DNA from 3 places in the Clostridium tanneri genome. Region 1 is predicted to be linked to each of the others. Evidence: riboswitches for the same ligand, from Rfam matches in the RefSeq annotation. Region 1 holds a riboswitch; each other region holds the start of a gene.
What was found. Region 1 has a riboswitch for thiamine pyrophosphate ahead of thiD (bifunctional hydroxymethylpyrimidine kinase/phosphomethylpyrimidine kinase). Riboswitches for the same ligand answer to the same signal wherever they lie in the genome.

Region 1 (6,133 bases):
GCAGCTAGAAGGGCTGCGACTACAGCACCAACAGAGGTACCTGCAACTCTTTGCCAGTGATATCCTTGGGTTTCCATGTAATTTAAAGCACCAATAATTCCAATTCCTCTCATACCTCCGCCTTCAAAAACTGCATCAGCTTTCAAAATTAATCACCTTCTTTTATTTTACAGTATATATATATATTATTACTGGTTGTTAAGAAAGGTTATATCAAATCTGAAAAAATATTTATTAAATGGAAAGCATTTTTCATATACAAAAAAAACTCATTATGATATATTAGAGTAACATTTTTATAGGAATAGAAATATACTGTGAGTATAAAATAGTATAGAATTCATTTGATGAAATACCAATTGACAATTACAAGATATGGTGGTAATATTTTACAGTATCGACAAATTTATAAAGAAAGGTAGGGATTATTTATGAATAAAAACAAAGGTTTTCAAATTCCAATGGATGTTATTGAAGAATGTTTAAAAGAGTGTTTGGACAATACTGGTAATGAAAATGGAAAAGAAAAAACAAGTTCTGTTAGCAGTAGGTAACTAGAACCTGTTCATTACAATTTTTTGCATTTCTATATAAGACTAATAAAATGAATACTTCTTTTCTAATTTTCTAAACATCAGCACTAATAATGAGGTGATCAAAAGATATACAACGGCAGCTATTATAAATGGTGTTATAGTAAAATCTCTTGTAACCACTTCTTTAGCAGCCCTGAGCAAATCACCGATACCTATAGCTGCAACTAGTGCCGTATCCTTTATAAGGTTTATGGCTTCATTACAGACAGGAGGAATAACATTCCTTGCTGCCTGGGGAAGTATTATTCTTATCATAGTTTGACGATAGTTCATTCCGAGAGCTTTGGCTGCCTCAAATTGACCTCTATCAACTGATTCAATACCAGCTCTAAAGGTTTCAGCTAAGTATGCTGCATAGTTTACAGTAAAAGCTATGCTAGCGGCAGTTAATGGTGTTAATCTTATGCCTACTACAGGAAGACCAAAGTATGTGAAGAAAAGTTGAAGAAGTAAAGGGGTACCCCTAAAAGCCCATGTATATAAGCTTAAAACTGCCTTCAATGGTTTAATTTTTGAATTTTTCCCTAAGGCTACAAGAATGCCTAGGGGTACTGAACAAACTGCTACTATTATAAATAACTCTAAGGTTATTATGCTCCCTTTTAGTATAAATCCTGTAATATCCATAAGATTAGCCATTAAAACCACTTCCTAACTAGTTATTTTGTAATTATATCTTTTCCAAACCATTTTTGAGATATTTTATCTGCTGTTCCGTCAGCCTTCATAGCATCTAGAGTTTTATCAAGTTCTTCTTTAAAGCTATTATCGCTCTTTCTTATACCTACTCCATAATCTTCTTTTCCGAAATCTTCATCAAGAACCTTGTACAAGCCAGGTTTTTTAGATATGTAGTATCTTCCTACTACTTCGTCAACAATTACTGCATCTACACGGCCTTGATTTAAATCCATTAAAGCCTCTGTATTATTTGAATATTTTCTAGTATCCTTTAATGCACTTGAAGTTTCCTTATCAGCTGTTAAAGCAGTTTCACTGCTGCTTCCTAGTTGAATACCAACTATCTTACCAGATAAATCTTTTTTACCTTTTATAGTAGAATCACTTTTTACAACAATAATTTGTTTGTTTTGAAGATATACATTTGAAAAAGCTATCTGTTCTTTTCTTTTGTCTGTTATAGTTAAACCATTCCAAATTACATCTATGTCCTTATTATTTAAGCTAAGTAGAACACCATCCCATTGAACAGGTTTAAATACAGCCTTTACACCCATTCTCTTTGCAACTTCCTTTGCTAAATCAATATCAAAGCCAACAATTTCTCCTTTATCGTCTTTAAATCCCATTGGTGGAAAGCTGTCATCAAGCCCAACAACAAATTCTCCTTTTTCTTTAATCTCTTTTAAGGAATTATCTTGAGCTTGGCTACCATTAGCTTGTTTACTATTGCCACATCCTGAAAGTATAAGACCTATGGAAAGTACTGCTATAGTTAAAATTGATAATTTTTTTTTCATTTTTGAATCCCCGCCTTTTTAATTATTTAATTACAATACCTATTATACTTTAGCGTATTAAATTTGTAAAGTAATAAAATGAAATTTTATAAGATTTTAATTATAAGTTTAAAAAATTATATTATTATCCGATTTTATGTAGTTATATAGATTAAAATTTTGTGAGTTAGGAGGGGCAATTTGAAGGTACAGGTTTCAGATACTCAATTATTTGAAAAGGAAATAGTTCGCAGTTTTAAAGGATTCTTATGGATAAAACTACGAACTATTTCTTTATTATGAGAAAAATGAAGACAAATTTATAATTTTAATGACCTTGCCGCAGCTTTAATATCTTCTTTTCCTAGCACTGCCGATATAATAGAGATTCCATTTACTCCAGTAGCTAAAACTTCCCTGAAGTTACTTTCATTTATGCCGCCAATAGCTACAGCAGGTATATTGATATTCTGGTAAATATCTTTTAGAGTCTCTATTCCTAGCGGTACATCTATGTCTTTTTTTGTTCCAGTGTAGAATATGGCACCAATACCTAAATAGTCTGCTCCATCTCTTTCTGCTTCTAAAGCTTCCTCTAAAGTTCCTGCGGAAATGCCTATAATCCTATTTTTACCTAATATTTTTCTAGCAATTTTTAGAGGCATATCATCTTGACCAAGATGAACTCCATCTGCATTTATAGCCTGCGCAATGTCTATTCTGTCGTTTATTATAAGTGGAATCTTATAGTGGTCTGTTACTTCTTTTACTTCTAAAGCAACCTTAAAAAATTCTCTTGTGGAAATGTTTTTTTCTCTAACTTGAACCATGGTGACACCGCCAAGTATTGAATCTTCTACTACAGTTTTTAAACTTCTGCCCTTTAGAAAACTTCTATCAGTTATAAGATATAAGCTATAGTCTATTTCCATGTTATTCTACCTTCTTCCATAAGTTTTTCTTCTGTTAACGTATAAATACAGTCAATTAGTTTTACTCTAAAGCTTCCAGGAGCCTTAGCTATTTCATGAGCTTCTTCTCCTGCTAAATTCATCGAAAGAATTGCTGTTACAGTGGATATAAATTTATCTTCAGATACGGCAGCTGTGCCTCCGCAAAGAGCTCCAACCATACATCCAGCACCAGTTACTTTGGTTAACATTTCGGTGCCATTTTCAATAATTGCACTGCGAATACCGTCAGTTATGTAATCCTTTTTTCCAGTAGCTGCAACTACACAATTATATTTTTGTGCTAGTGCAATGCAGGCATCTAAGGCATCGTCACCATTATCTAAGGAATCAACACCGCGAACTTCAGAGGATTTTCCAGCTAAAAATTTTATTTCTCCAATATTACCTTTAATAACATCAACTCTTCCAAGCTCTAAAATTCTATTTATTACAGAAAGTTTTCTTGGAATAGCTGCACAAGCCACAGGATCTAATACAACAGGAACATTATTCATTTTTGCAGATATACTAGAGAGCACCGCTGCTTCTTCCTGTTCCTTAGTCAAAGTTCCAACATTTAAGTATAAAGCAGATGAAATTTTAGTAAAATCAAAAACCTCATCATAGGCTTCACACATAGCAGGTGAAGCTCCATAAGCTAAAAGTACGTTGGCACAATCATTTATTGTTACGTAGTTAGTTATACATTGAACAAGCGGAACCTTGCTTCTAAGTTCAGTGAAGGTATTACATACTTCTTTAATATAAGTGTGTTCAAAGTTATTGCTCATTTTCATTCCCCCAAAATATTTATATTTTATTCATAAGAAATCTTTGCTTTTTTATAAACTTCTATAAAATGACCTACAGGACCAACACCATGTCCTATAGAAAAAGAATTTTCTATAGCCCTAGTTATATATTCTTTGGATAGGGAAACTGCTTCTTCTACAGAGTTCCCTTTAGCTAGGTAAGATGCTATAGCTGAGGACAAGGTACAGCCTGTACCATGAGTGTTTTGAGTTTCTATTCTATGACCTTCAAGGGTTATAAATTTATCTCCAGAAAGAAGTATATCGTTGGCATCATTGCATCTATGGCCACCTTTTATTAATACATTTTTTGCTCCAAGTTCCTTTATTTTTAATGCTGCAGTCTTCATCTCTTCAGCATTTTGTATTTTCATTCCAGTTAGCACTTCTGCCTCAGGAATATTTGGTGTTACCACCTCTGCAATGTATATAAGATTCTTTATGGCTGATTCTGCCTCAGGTTTTAATAAAAAATAACCACTTTTAGATACCATAACTGGATCTAATACAATATTTTTAGCATTGTATTTTTTTAGTAAGTCTTTAATTATTTCTATAGTTTTGCTATTGGATACCATACCAATTTTTACAGCATCTACAGTTATGTCTTCAAAGATAGATTTTATTTGAGCTTCCACAAGCTCCTCTGTAACCTCCATGACATTTTGAACCCCTATTGTATTTTGTGCGGTTATTGCAGTAACTACACTCATTCCGTAAACACCTAGGGAACTCATAGTTTTTAAATCAGCCTGAATACCTGCGCCTCCACAACTATCTGAGCCGGCAATTGTTAATACTTTTTTCATTTTAAACACCTCTGCTTTGCCGTGGGAGAGTTAGCTAATTGGACTAAAATTGCTTTGAACCGGATATAGGTAAAAAGTAGGAAGGGTAAAAGACAGGCTTTTGTATAAATTTAAAATAAAAAAGTGTATTGCGGAAAAGCAATACACTTATAGTAACAAAGTGATATAATACGACTTGCTTCCCTACGCCAGTGTTAACCGGATCAGGTTCAAAGGGTTAGAAAAAACTCTTCTCAGCCTTATGGCACCCCCACAAAAATTTATTTAATTGTTCTACTATTACTTTAACATACTTATCCAAAACTGCAACAGTTAAAATAGCCTGTTATACATAAATAGTTTAGCTTATTTTCAGTACTTCTTAAAAAAGCTGAGTTTCTTATACTAATGAAGCCACTTTTATTATAAAATAGAGGAAAGGTGGTACTTAACTTATTTCAATAATATTAATACAATATTATTAAGAAAAGTAAATAAGGTGTATGGAGGAATGAAAATGAAGATTGGAGTTATTATGGGAGGAGTATCCTCAGAAAGAGAAGTATCTTTAAACTCAGGGAAAGAAATAGTTAAATACTTTAATAAGGATAAATATGAGGTTGTTCCTATAGTTATAGATAAAAAAGATGATGTAATGGAAAAAGCTAAAGATATAGATTTTGCATTTATTGCTCTTCATGGAAAATTTGGTGAAGACGGAACAATACAAGCTGTACTGGAAACAATGGACATTCCATACTCAGGCTGTGGACCACTTACCAGCGGAATATGTATGGATAAGGATATAACTAAAAGAATACTAAGACAGTCAGGAATAAATACTGCTGATTGGTTATGCGTTAGAAGTGTAGATGAGATAGACTATGATTATATAGATAAGATGGGATACCCAGTGTTCGTAAAGCCAAATAGTGGTGGTTCTAGTGTAGCTACAAACTTGATTAAGAAAAAAGAAGATATAGAAAGTGCAGTAAGCTTAGCATTAGATTACGATAAGGAAGTTATGATTGAAAAGTATATAAAAGGCGATGAAATAACTTGCTGTATGTTAGACGGAAAAATGATAGCTATAATAGCTATTAAACCTAAAGCTGAATTCTTTGACTATACAGCAAAATATGCTGATGGAGGCTCAGATGAAATAGTAGTACAATTTGAAGAAGGCTTACAAAAGAAAATTGAAGAAATGGCATTAGAATGCTGGAAGGTTCTAAAATGCAGTGTATACGTAAGAGTAGATATGATAATAAAGGAAGGCGTACCTTATTTACTTGAGTTAAATACTTTACCTGGAATGACAAAGAATAGTCTATTCCCTAAAGGGGCAAAAGCTGTAAATATGTCTTACAGTGATTTATTAGATAAAGTAACAGAATTATCCTTGAAAGAAGTAAGATAGATTTGTAAAGGTGAAACTTAGGTCCGGTGGGGAAGAACCTTCACCGGATTCTGTTTACATCAAAAATGTCAAAGATATAAAAATTATTTGAAAAGATAAAATTT
Region 2 (6,133 bases), on a different contig from region 1:
CCAGACATCTCTCCGTGGATTCCCTTTATAGTTAAGTCATCATAAGTCTTCTTTCCACTAGAATAAAAAGCTATAATGCCATTTAGCTCATCATTATTAAGTTCCATTACACCTTTGCTTTGAGCTTTTATTCCCTTATCAATAAGATCAAAGGATACTTTTACCTTTGGAACAACGTAAGAATGATTCCACGATACTAAGCTAAATAACGCTCCTAATGATAGTATTAATATTGTTATTAGAGTAATAACTATAAGAAACCCTCTTTTATTTTTCATCTTACTCATTACATCACTCCTGATTCCCATTTTTGCTTATTATCTATATGAATCTTGGCGTCACTTTACTTAACTGCCCTTAGCAACGCTCCTATTCTAGAGCAGTGTATGATTGACAGTAAAGTCTTCACTACTAATATCTATTAAATTGTTACTTCTAAACTTAAGCATTCTGTCCTCCTATAACTTCAACAGGACTTAATCTATAGGACTTTGCTGCCGGAAAAAAGGCCGCTAAGGTTGAAGCAGTTATATCAATTAAAGAGGATATTATTATGAACTTGTTGTCAATAACTATATCTACCAAGGGCTTCCCTTCTAAAGTTATGTATCTATTAAAAGCCTTTATATACATAATATTAAGCCCTACTCCAAATAATGTTGCAATTACCCCTAATATAAAAGCTTGAACAAAGAAAATACTAGCTACAGAACTATCTTCTACACCCATAGCCTTTAATATTCCTATCTGCTTATACTTTTGGGTTGCTGTTATTCCCAATATACTCATTATACTTAACACCGCTGCAAGTAATACGAAAACCTGAATTATAATAGTGCAAACTCTTTGTCCAATTATACCACTTACTAAAAGCTTGTTTTGACTTTTCCAGTTATCTACTTTTAAGTTTTTATTATTTAAACTTTCCTCTACCTTCTTCTCTAAGATATCTGCGTTATAAGGGTTAACTGCAGATATTTCAATTGAAGTTATTTTATTTCCAAATCCTATTAAATCCTGAGAGGTCTTTAAATCTGTAAAGACCCACTGTCTATTAAGCTTAGCAGAACCTAAATCATAAAACCCTGTCACTGTAAGTTCTAAATTTTTGTTATCAATAGTTACTATATTAAACTTATCTCCGAGTTTTAAGTCTAATCTCTCCTTTAACTCCCTGCCAACCAAAGCCTCTTTAGCTTCCTTTATCATCTTTCCCTCGTAGGTTTTGTCTTCTAAGTTATATAAAAGATTAGCTTCTTTTGATGTAATTCCTCTTAATCTAACAGGCTCATTCATGTCCTTCAACTTTATAAAAACCTGATGTTCAGCCACCGGCAGCACAGTTTTTATATCACTGCCTAAGGCTTGAATTTTTTCCTTCTTACTCTCCCATTCTTCCATTCCTCCCTTTGAAAAATAGACTGTTATATGAGAAGAGCTTCCTATAATTTTATCTAGCAATGTTGCATCAACACCCTTACTTAAAAGTCCTAAAAATATTTGGACTGATACACCTATTGCTATACCTAATATTATAATTAAAGTTTGTGCCTTATTATTTTTCAAAAATCTCCAGGCTATTTTAAAGGATGCAAACATCTTTCTTTTCCCTTTCTATACTTCTATCTACATCGAAAACTACACCATCATTTATTTTTATTATTCTATCTGCCTTTTTTGCTATCCTATCATCGTGAGTTATAATTACAAAAGTAGTATTAAACTCTCTGTTAACATTCCTGAATATATCATAAACTCCCTTAGCAGACTTAGAATCTAGGTTTCCTGTAGGTTCATCTGCCAGTATAATCTTAGGTTCGTTCATAAGCGCCCTAGCAATAGCTACCCTCTGCTGCTGTCCACCGGACAAATCATAGACTTTCTTACTCTTAAAATCTGATAACTGCACCAGATCAAGAAGCTCTTCAGCTTTTTCCCTAGTCTTTCTTCCACAGAAAAACTTGCTTATAGTATGAGGCATAAGAACATTTTCTAGAGCATTAAACTCTGGCAATAAATAATGAAATTGGAATATGAAACCTATGGTCTTATTTCTAAGACCTGCCAATGCCCTTCTACTCATGTTATCTGTCCTTTTGCCATCTATGTAAATCTGCCCATCAGTAGGCTTATCTAAAGTTCCTATTATATTTAGCAAAGTAGTTTTCCCACTGCCGGAAGCCCCTATTATTGAATTAAAAGATCCTTCCTTTATTGATAAATTAATATCATGAAGTACATGAGTCTTAGCATTTTTTCCATAAGTTTTATTTATATTTTCTAGTCGTATAATATCTCTCAATTTCTGTGACCCCCAATAGTTTTAATTATGACTTATAGCTTTTTACGACATAATACTGACATGACGCAAAATAATATTTCCTTAGTATTTATATTCTATCATAAAAATCTAAGGCATTGTCCACAATTATTCAAGGATTAAGGGACGGTTTGCAATTTTTCATCAATTAGAAACTTAAAGAAAAATTGCAAACCGTCCCCAAATATATCTTGACCTTACCAATTCATTGTAGTAATATGACCTTGTAGGAAAATTTAATAATTTACCAATCCCAGGGGGGCTGATGTTATCAGCTGAGATTAAGAATGTAATTCTTTGACCCTATAACCTGATCTGGATAATGCCAGCGTAGGAAGAGGTTTCATGTATTTTAAAAATACCTTTATAGTTTTAAAGACATAGGTACAAACCTCCTCTGGTTTGTACCTTTTTTATTTTTCAAATTTTTATAAATTAGGAGGCACTAATATGAAGTTTTCAGAAAGCTTGTATGAAAGCGTTAAAGAAATTTGGGAATCCTATTATACCCATCCTTTTGTAAAGGGAATAGGCAATGGCACTCTAGAAATAGACAAGTTTAAATTTTACATGATTCAAGATTACATATACCTTCTAGACTATGCCAAGGTTTATGCATTAGGCATAGTAAAGGCAGATAGAGAAGATATAATGCAGGGCTTTTCCAGCATGGTGAACAACATTCTAAATGGAGAAATGAGTATTCACCGCTCCTATATGAAAAGACTGGGCATTACCTATGAAGAAATTGAAAATACAAAGGCTTCTCTTGCAAATATCTCATACACCAACTACATGCTTGCTGTGTCACAAATAGGCGGGCTGCCAGAGGTATCCGTTTCTCTACTGGCTTGTATGTGGAGCTATTTAGAAATTGGCAGAAACTTAAGCAAAAACCCTGGTGCTGTAGACCACGAATTTTATGGTGAATGGATTAGAGGATATATATCAAAGGAATATGTGGGATGTACTAAATGGCTTATAGATTTAGTAGATGAACTTTCAGAAAATCTTTCACCAAAGGATAAGGAAAGATTAAAAGAAATATTTATAAATACCAGCAAATATGAAGCAATGTTTTGGGATATGTCTTATAACAAGGAGATGTAATTATTAATGTTAAAGTTTTGTGACGTAACCTTTAAATACGAAGAGGACTCCTATACCCTTATAAAAGACCTAAGCTTCAATGTAAATAAAGGTGAATTTATAAGCATAATAGGTCCCAGTGGCTGTGGTAAGAGCACAATATTTAGATTGATTTCTAAACTTGAAAGAAGCTCTAATGGAGAAATCTATATTAATGATAACAACATTAATACTATTAGCGATCCTATAGGGTATATGCCTCAAAGTGACCTGCTGATACCCTGGAGAACTATTTTAGAAAACGCTTGCCTTCCCCTAGAAGTAGGTAACAAAAAACAAAAGGATGCAAAAAAGAAGGCTGAAGAATTTTTAAAAACCTTTGGATTAGACAACTATAAAAACAAGTACCCAAAGGATTTATCTGGAGGAATGAGACAGAGAGTTTCCTTTATAAGAACTCTCCTTACCGGTGCAGAGGTTATGCTTTTAGATGAACCCTTTAGTGCCTTAGACGCCATAACAAAGCTTTCCATGCAGGAATGGCTTTTAAATCAATGGTCAAAGCTTAATAAAACTATATTATTTATAACCCACGATGTTGAAGAAGCTTTGTTTTTATCTAATAAAATATTTGTAGTTTCCGAAAGGCCTATAACTAAATTAAAGGAAGTAGTAGTACCTTTTGGTTACCCAAGGGACAGGCATATGTTAAGTAAACCTGAAATGCTTAGCATAAAAGAAGAACTTGTCAATGAATTAAAGCAGAGGATTGAACTATGAAGAAATATAAATCATCAATAATTGTAAGTATTGTATTTTTTATAATATGGGAGGCTCTAGCAAGATATATAGATGCTATGTACATACTTCCTTCTCCCAGTAGAATTGTAGAAAAGATTTGGCTTTTGAGAGAACCTCTCTTTTTAGTACATCTTCCCTCTACACTGTTGGTTACTTTTATAGGTCTTGCTATATCAATAGTTTTAGGTGTAGGCCTAGCTATAACCATGAGCTTAAATGAGAAAATAGAAAAGGCAATATATCCTATTGTAGTAGTAACTCAAACCATACCTATTACTGCCTTGGCACCGATATTCGTGCTTTGGTTTGGATACAGCATTTGGAGTAAGGTGGTAGTAACTATACTTATTACTTTCTTTCCTATAACGGTGAATTTATATGATGGTCTTCGTTCTACTAAAAGGGAAATGGAGGAACTGCTGATTACTTATGGAGCAAGCAAAAGGGATATATTTATCAAATTAAAATTTCCCTCTGCCCTTCCCTATTTCTTTTCAGCAATAAAAATAGCAGTGCCTCTTAGTGTAATAGGTGCTGCCATCAGTGAATGGCTTGGATCTCAATCGGGCCTTGGCTATTTTAGTAAAAGGATGATGACCCAGTTAGATGGAGCAGCAGTCTTTGCTCCAATAGTGATTTTATCCCTTGCTGCAGTTATCCTTGTGTTTATAATTAATCTCTTAGAAAATAAAATAATAAAATGGAGGAACGAGTAATGAAAAAACTTAAATATCTCTCACTATTATTAACTTTTATATTTATAACCTTTATGGCAGCAGGCTGCTCAAATAAAGAAGCAGCTAAAACTAATGGAGAAAAACTAGAGGAGGTAGACTTAGTGCTGGACTGGTATCCAAACGCAATACATACCTTTATATATGCAGCTATGGAAAATGGATACTTTAAAGAAGAAGGCTTAAAGGTTAATATCAAATACCCTTCTAACCCAACAGACCCACTTTCACTACCAGCTGCAGGCAAAGCAACCTTAGGTATTTACTATCAACCAGATATAGTAATTGCAAGAGCAAATGAAAACGTTCCAGTAAAATCTATTGGAGCAATAGTACATACACCATTAAACGTAATAATATCCTTAAAGGAAAAAAATATAAATTCACCTAAAGATTTATCTGGAAAAACCATTGGATTTTCAGGAAATCCTTTAAATACAGAATATGTTAAAACCATGGTAAAAGCAGATGGGGGAGATCCAAACTCTGTAAAAGTAATAGATGTAGGCTTTGAACTTCTTTCATCAATGGTAACAAAAAAGGTAGATGCTACAACTGGGGGCCTTGTAAACCATGAAGTTCCAGTAATGCAGCATGAAGGTCATGAAATAAACTACTTTGATCCATCTAAATATGGAGTACCTAATTATTACGAAGAAGTCTTTGTTACCAGTGATAAAACTTTAAAGGAAAAACCTGAAACCTTGAAAAAGTTTATGAAGGCTGCAAAAAAAGGTTTTGAATTCACAAAAAATAACCCTGATAAATCCTTAAAGATATTGCTAAATAATCAGCAAAAGGATAATTTCCCTCTTATAGAGGCAGTGGAAAAACAAAGTATAGATATTCTTCTTCCTAAGATGGAATCAAAGGACGAACCTTTCTTATATCAAGACAAGAAGGTTTGGGAAAACAATATAAACTGGCTTCAAGAAAAAGGTCTGCTAAAGGAAAAAGCTAATGCAGAAGACTTTTATGTAAATCTTGATGAAATTAAATAGAAGAGAAAGGGGTTGTCTTACAGCGTATAAGACAACCCCTTAAAATATTTCCTTTAAATCTATTACCAAGCCTTTAAAAATTCTCAGGCTTCATCTCCTTACAATAAAAACTCTCCTTTACTTATGTCAAAAATTAGGGAAAGAATTCTCTTTACATAAGAACTTATGTTCCGTATAATAAATATAGA
Region 3 (6,133 bases), on a different contig from region 1:
ATAGCAGTATAAAAGATAAGAGTTGTATATGGGTAACCCATAGACTTATAAGTATGGATAGGATGGATGAAATTTTAGTTCTTAACCAAGGAGAAGTGGTAGAGAGAGGTACCCATAAGGAACTGCTAGCCTTAAAAGGCAGGTATTATAAGTTGTGGAGCTTACAAAGGGCTGAAGCCTAGTTACTGAATTTATCTATCTCGTATATGACATAAGGTAGGAACTTCTTGGGATATATCTAAATATGGGAAATAAGGAGGGGTTAGTATGAAGATATTTATAGTTGGAGGCGGCTTTGCAGGCATAAGTGCTGCAAAAGTTCTTTCAAAAAAGCTTTCCAATGAACATGAAATATATTTGATAGACAAGAAAGATTATACTACTATGCTCCCAAACCTCCCAGAGGTTGCAAGTGGAAGACTTGAAAGTAGAGATGTTACAGAAAAAATAAGTAATTTAATACCATCTACTGTGAAGTTTATAAAGGAAGAAATATTAGAAATAAATTTAGATAAAAAAATAATCAAGACTACAGTTAACGAGTATAGTTATGATTATATGTTGTTAGCAGCAGGCTCTACAACCAATCTGTTTGGTTTTGATCAGAATCTGGATAAAGTAAATGTATTAGATTCTTTAGAGGCTGCAGAGGATATTAAGGCTAAATTCTCTAAGTATTTAGAGGAAAGAGATAAAGGCACTTTAGTAGTATCTGGTGCAGGTTTTACAGGAATGGAGCTTGCCTGCAATCTCTATGACCTAAGTAAAAGAAAAAATAAGAATTTAGAAGTTATTTTTGTGGAAAGAGCTAACAGAATTTTGCCTATGTTGTCAGAAAAACTATGTGCACATGTGATAGAAAAATTAAATAGTTTAAATTTTAAAATATATACTGATAACCAAATTACAATCTTTGACGGAAATAATATAACTTTAAAAAACGGTGAGATTATAAAGGATACTTTTTTCTGTTGGTGCAGTGGAGTTAAGTCTTCTGTAAAACCTGTTGGAGAGTATTTATCACTTCCAGATGGAAGAATTATAGTTGATGAATTTTTATCCATTCCAGAATACCCAGAAGTTTATGCTGTAGGAGATGCAGCAGCAATGAAGGATAAAAATAATAATTTCCTTAGAAGGGCAGTTACCTTTGCACAGATGTCTGGAAAGCATGGAGGAAAAAATATTGCTGCAGTAATAAATAAGGAAGAGAGAAAGAGCTTTAAACCTATAGATTTAGGTTGGATAATACCTATTTATATTTCCAGTATAGGAGCGGTATTTGGAAAGGAAATGAAGGGACGGAAGGGAATATTTATGCACTATATTCTCTGTGGTATAAAGAATTATAACTTTAGAAATTTCTGGACAGCACTAAAGGCTGCCTTTAAATATCCCTTTGCAAAGCCTTAAGATTTATACGCCTCAGAGATAATAAATCTCCGAGGCTCTTTCTATTATTGCAACTTATTTCTCTTATTACTACCTTTATTCATTTTACCGCTGGCAGCATCCAAGGCAGCAAAGGTGCCGCTATCTCCCATATTGTCCATTTGTTCATTTATCTTTAAATTCTTAGTTAACTTTCTTTTTCTCATCTAGATATCTCCTTTCCACTTTTAAAATATATTTAATTCTTAGTCATATCCAGTATTTAAGGAAAACTAGCTTTTGTATTTATAAGAAAGTACAAGTATAGCATTTGCATATTAATAAGCATTATGTGCGGTGTTTTTTGCGATAGGTTGAAAATAAAACCATATGAAAGTAGCACCGATATTTCTACCGGTGCTTATACAATAAGGGGGACTTAATGTATCCTATTTCCTCTAAGTTATATAACTTAGGACAGTTATTATTATATAAGATAATTGTGTAGTAAATATTTAATTTTTAAGAACTTTTTGTTAATAATTGGTTTTTTATAACAAATTTTTATTAAATTTTAGAATTACCTACTACATAGTCTTTAACCTTATTGTAAGCATATTGGATTGCAGAGTCCAAGTTATTATTATTCTTTCCGCCACCTTGAGCAGAAAAATCATTTCCGCCACCTTTTCCATCAACTAAGGTAATAGCATCCTTTAGCAGGGAGTTCATGCTGAGAATCTTCAAATCCTTAGAACAACTAAAGTGCAGGTTAGATTTATCTCCTGACTTTACTGCAAATAAAACTACAACATTAGGGAAAGCTGTTAACTTAGATGCCAATAAGGTAGCGTGTTTTAGGTCAATATTATCATATATAGACTTTACAATCCTTATATTATTTATGCTCTCACAGGAGTTCAGTATATTTTGTACTTCATATTCAGCAATCTCGGCTTTCAGCTTGCCATTCTCGGAAAGAGCCTTATTTAGGTTTTCCTTAAAGTTTTTCACCTCATTTAAAAGAGCAGCCTCATTGCAGGATAAAATGCTGGACATCTTTTCTATCCATTCATATCTTATAAAATAGTCTGAAATAGTCCGTGAACCAGATATAAATTCAATCCTAGTACCAGTTCCTTTTTTTGTCCACTTTATAATCTTGATAGCCTGAAGCTCTATTGTAGAATTAGGATGAATTCCATAACAGGGAGTTATGAGGACATCTTCAATTCTAATAAGTCTGATTTTCTCATTTGATTTAATAGAGGCTTTTTTGCCTAATAATTTTTTTAGTTCAGCATTTGTTGGATACAGGGTCTCTACAGGGATGCTATTTAAAATTATCTCATTAGCTCTTTTTTCAACATCTCTAATTTGGGCATCTTCTATAGATTTATCTATATCTATGTAGGAACTGCTTTCTCCAAGGTTAACAGAGGTAACGTTTATGTTAAGCAATTCAGAAAAGCAGGCAGAGATTATATGCTGCGCAAGGTGCTGCTGCATATAATCAAATCTTCTCTTCCAGTCTATGCTGCATTTCACTCTGTGAATTTTTAAAGGTTTTATATTTGTTACGTGATATACTTTATCATCTTTCTCATAAACATAGGTTATGGGTGAAGAATTTATAAAGCCTATATCATAGGGCTGTTCTCCACCATCTGGGTAAAAGCAGCTTTTATCTAATTCTATATGATAACTATTATCCTTTTCAATCACATTAACTATTTCTGCTGTAAAGTCCTTTTGATAAGGATTTTCATAATAAAGTTTTTCCAAGTTAAAACATCTCCTTTAAGGCTAATACCTTGCCATTAAATATAGGGTTGATACATAACTTATATTCTAACATAAAACTATAAAAAATTTGACATATTTATTTGCAAAATGATATACTGAAAACAGTAAAGGTTCACAATAGTATAAAATAGGGGAGGCAATAACATTGTCTGAGAGGAAACTTAAAGTTTCGACCCTTATAACCTGAATTGGGTAATGCCAACGGAGGGAACATAGTGGAAATTTATTTTTGGTTAAATTGCCCTTTTCCAATTCAGGAAAAGGGCTTTATATTTTTGCTTTAAACAAGCCTAATATTTAAGCTATAAAAACATAAAACTAATAGAAATAATGTTTAATTAAAAACTAACTATAGGATGTGCATTAAGTGAAAAAATATGACAAATCAGTAAATAGAACTATTTCCATTGTTTTTCAGGTGCTTTTAATATTATTATGGCAGTTAGTAGTGGATAAGGGGGGAGTTCCTAAATATATACTTCCCTCTCCAAAGGATATTATAGATACCTTATTTCAAACACTGCCGGCCTTAAAACCTCATATTTATGCTACATTACAGGAGGCTCTTTTAGGTTTTTTACTCTCTGTAATATTGGCAATAATACTTTCTGTGCTTATGGATAACGTAAAAGTAATAAAAAGTTGCATCTATCCCATACTGGTAGTTTCTCAAACCATACCAACTATAGCTTTGGCACCAATATTCATAATATGGTTTGGTTTTGGAATGCTTCCAAAGGTTATTGTAGTTATAATGGTATGCTTTTTTCCTATTGTTATAAGCCTCGTAGACGGACTGGAGGCTGCAGATAAAGATATGCTAAACCTTATGAATACAATGGGGGCTTCAAGGCTTCAGCAGTTTATCTATGTTAAGTTTCCGAATAGCCTAGGTGCTTTTTTCTCCGGTCTTAGAATAGCTGCAACCTACAGCATAATGGGAGCGGTAATTGGTGAATGGCTTGGAGGGGAGAGAGGTCTAGGAATTTTTATGGTAAGAGCAAAGAATGCCTATGCTTTAGATAAAATATTTGCAGCTATAGTTGTAATAATAATATTAAGTATGGCATTGTTTGGGTTTATGTATATACTTCAATATGTTTTTATGCCATGGCAGAGAAAAATTAAAGATAAATAAAGATGGAGGATATTAATATGAAAAGAAAAAAGTTTTTAGCACTTTTAGCATCAACTCTTTTAACTGCCTCAATATTTGCAGGCTGTGCTCAAGGCAATAAGACACCACAGAGCAGTACTGGTGAGAATAAGGAATTAACTAAAGTAAAGGTAATACTTGACTGGACACCTAATACAAATCATACCGGTTTATATGTGGCAAAGGATAAAGGTTACTATAAAGAAGAAGGATTAGATGTTGAAATAATTCAACCTTCTGAGGGAACAGTAGGAAATCTAATAGCTGCAGGAAAGGGAGACTTTGGTGTTTCTTATCAGGAAGACTTAACCTATGCTAGAACTTCAGATAATCCACTTCCTATAAAGGCTATAGCTGCTATTATTCAGCACAATACTTCAGGTTTAGCAGCTCCAAAGGATAAAAATATAAAAACTGTAAAAGACTTTGAAGGAAAAACCTATGGTGGTTGGGGATCTCCTTCAGAAAATGCTGTGCTTCAGGCAGTTATGCAAAAGGAAGGTGCTGACTTTAGTAAGCTTAAAATAGTAAACATGGGTGAGCAGGATTTCTTTGCTGCTACTAAAGGTAATGTAGATTTTGCATGGATATATGAAGGCTGGGCAGGAGTAGATGCTAAATTAAAGAATATACCTATCGACTACATAGAATTAAGAAAGTTAAATTCTGATTTAGACTACTATACTCCTATTTTAATAGCTAATGAAGATACTTTAAAGAATAAATCAGACTTAGTTAAAAAGTTTATGAAGGCTACTTCAAAGGGATATGAATTCTCAATGGAAAAACCAGAAGAAGCAGCAGAGGTATTGCTTAAAAATGCACCAGAATTAGATAAAGCTCTTGTAGTTGAAAGTCAAAAATACTTAAAGAATAAGTATAAAGAAGATGCTTCAAGATGGGGAGAAATGAAGGCATCTGTTTGGAACAACTATACAAAGTTTCTTCTTAATAATAAGTTAATAAACAAGGATATGAAGGCGGAAGAGGCATTTACAAATGAATTCCTTCCAGCTAAATAATCCTAAAGGAGTAGACTGGATTGAATAATTACAATGGTAAGAAAAAACTTGTGCTTAAAAATATTTCCAAATCCTTTCAAGGGGACAGTATACTTAAAGATATAAGTCTTAAGGTAGAAGAAGGAGAATTTGTAACTCTCTTAGGACCAAGTGGAAGCGGAAAAAGCACTATACTTAATATAATATCTGGAATACTAGAGCCTGACGCTGGAGAAGCAAAGGTATTAGGACAAATAAGCTATATGCATCAAAAGGATTTATTACTTCCTTGGAAAAAGGTAATAGATAATGTGGCTTTACCTTTATATATAAAAGGAAAGAGCAAGGCAGAGGGAAGGAATAAGGTTAAAAATTATTTTGAACCCTACGGATTAAAAGGATATGAATTTAAATATCCTTTTCAGCTGTCTGGAGGCATGAGACAGAGAGCTGCCTTTTTAAGAACCTATATGACCTCCAGTGATATTATGCTTTTGGATGAACCCTTTGGAGCATTAGATGCCATTACAAGAAGTAAGATGCAAAACTGGCTGCTAAAGGTAATTAAGGATTTAAGCACTACTATATTATTTATTACTCATGATATAGAAGAGGCTATTTATCTTTCCAACAGAATATATGTGCTGTCAGATAAGCCCGCTTATATTAAAGGAGAAATATTAGTGGATCTGCCGAAGAATAGAACAAAGGAATTAATAACCTCAGAAAAATTTGTGGCTATAAAGAAACAGGTATTAGAGTTGTTATAGAAAAAGTAGAGGGAAGTAAGCACCAAGGG

Region 2: another riboswitch for thiamine pyrophosphate. It lies ahead of tenA (thiaminase II); the one in region 1 lies ahead of thiD (bifunctional hydroxymethylpyrimidine kinase/phosphomethylpyrimidine kinase).
Region 3: another riboswitch for thiamine pyrophosphate. It lies ahead of P8V03_RS15840 (ABC transporter permease); the one in region 1 lies ahead of thiD (bifunctional hydroxymethylpyrimidine kinase/phosphomethylpyrimidine kinase).

What each region holds. Positions count from the first base shown of each region.
Region 1 is NZ_JARUJP010000013.1:84,529-90,661, reverse strand. Features, by position in the region: gene P8V03_RS12135 (patatin-like phospholipase family protein) at 1-146, opposite strand, end outside; gene P8V03_RS12130 (hypothetical protein) at 432-554, shown strand; gene P8V03_RS12125 (amino acid ABC transporter permease) at 597-1,235, opposite strand; gene P8V03_RS12120 (amino acid ABC transporter substrate-binding protein) at 1,256-2,077, opposite strand; gene thiE (thiamine phosphate synthase) at 2,377-2,988, opposite strand; gene thiM (hydroxyethylthiazole kinase) at 2,979-3,800, opposite strand; gene thiD (bifunctional hydroxymethylpyrimidine kinase/phosphomethylpyrimidine kinase) at 3,827-4,630, opposite strand; TPP riboswitch at 4,793-4,892, opposite strand; gene P8V03_RS12100 (D-alanine--D-alanine ligase) at 5,127-6,029, shown strand.
Region 2 is NZ_JARUJP010000017.1:25,551-31,683, reverse strand. Features, by position in the region: gene P8V03_RS13805 (hypothetical protein) at 1-287, opposite strand, end outside; gene P8V03_RS13800 (ABC transporter permease) at 442-1,599, opposite strand; gene P8V03_RS13795 (ABC transporter ATP-binding protein) at 1,583-2,302, opposite strand; TPP riboswitch at 2,566-2,674, shown strand; gene tenA (thiaminase II) at 2,771-3,430, shown strand; gene P8V03_RS13785 (ABC transporter ATP-binding protein) at 3,437-4,189, shown strand; gene P8V03_RS13780 (ABC transporter permease) at 4,186-4,926, shown strand; gene P8V03_RS13775 (ABC transporter substrate-binding protein) at 4,926-5,945, shown strand.
Region 3 is NZ_JARUJP010000024.1:23,506-29,638, forward strand. Features, by position in the region: gene cydC (thiol reductant ABC exporter subunit CydC) at 1-182, shown strand, start outside; gene P8V03_RS15825 (NAD(P)/FAD-dependent oxidoreductase) at 268-1,413, shown strand; gene P8V03_RS15830 (hypothetical protein) at 1,458-1,598, opposite strand; gene P8V03_RS15835 (alanyl-tRNA editing protein) at 1,939-3,156, opposite strand; TPP riboswitch at 3,297-3,404, shown strand; gene P8V03_RS15840 (ABC transporter permease) at 3,545-4,315, shown strand; gene P8V03_RS15845 (ABC transporter substrate-binding protein) at 4,333-5,355, shown strand; gene P8V03_RS15850 (ABC transporter ATP-binding protein) at 5,376-6,104, shown strand.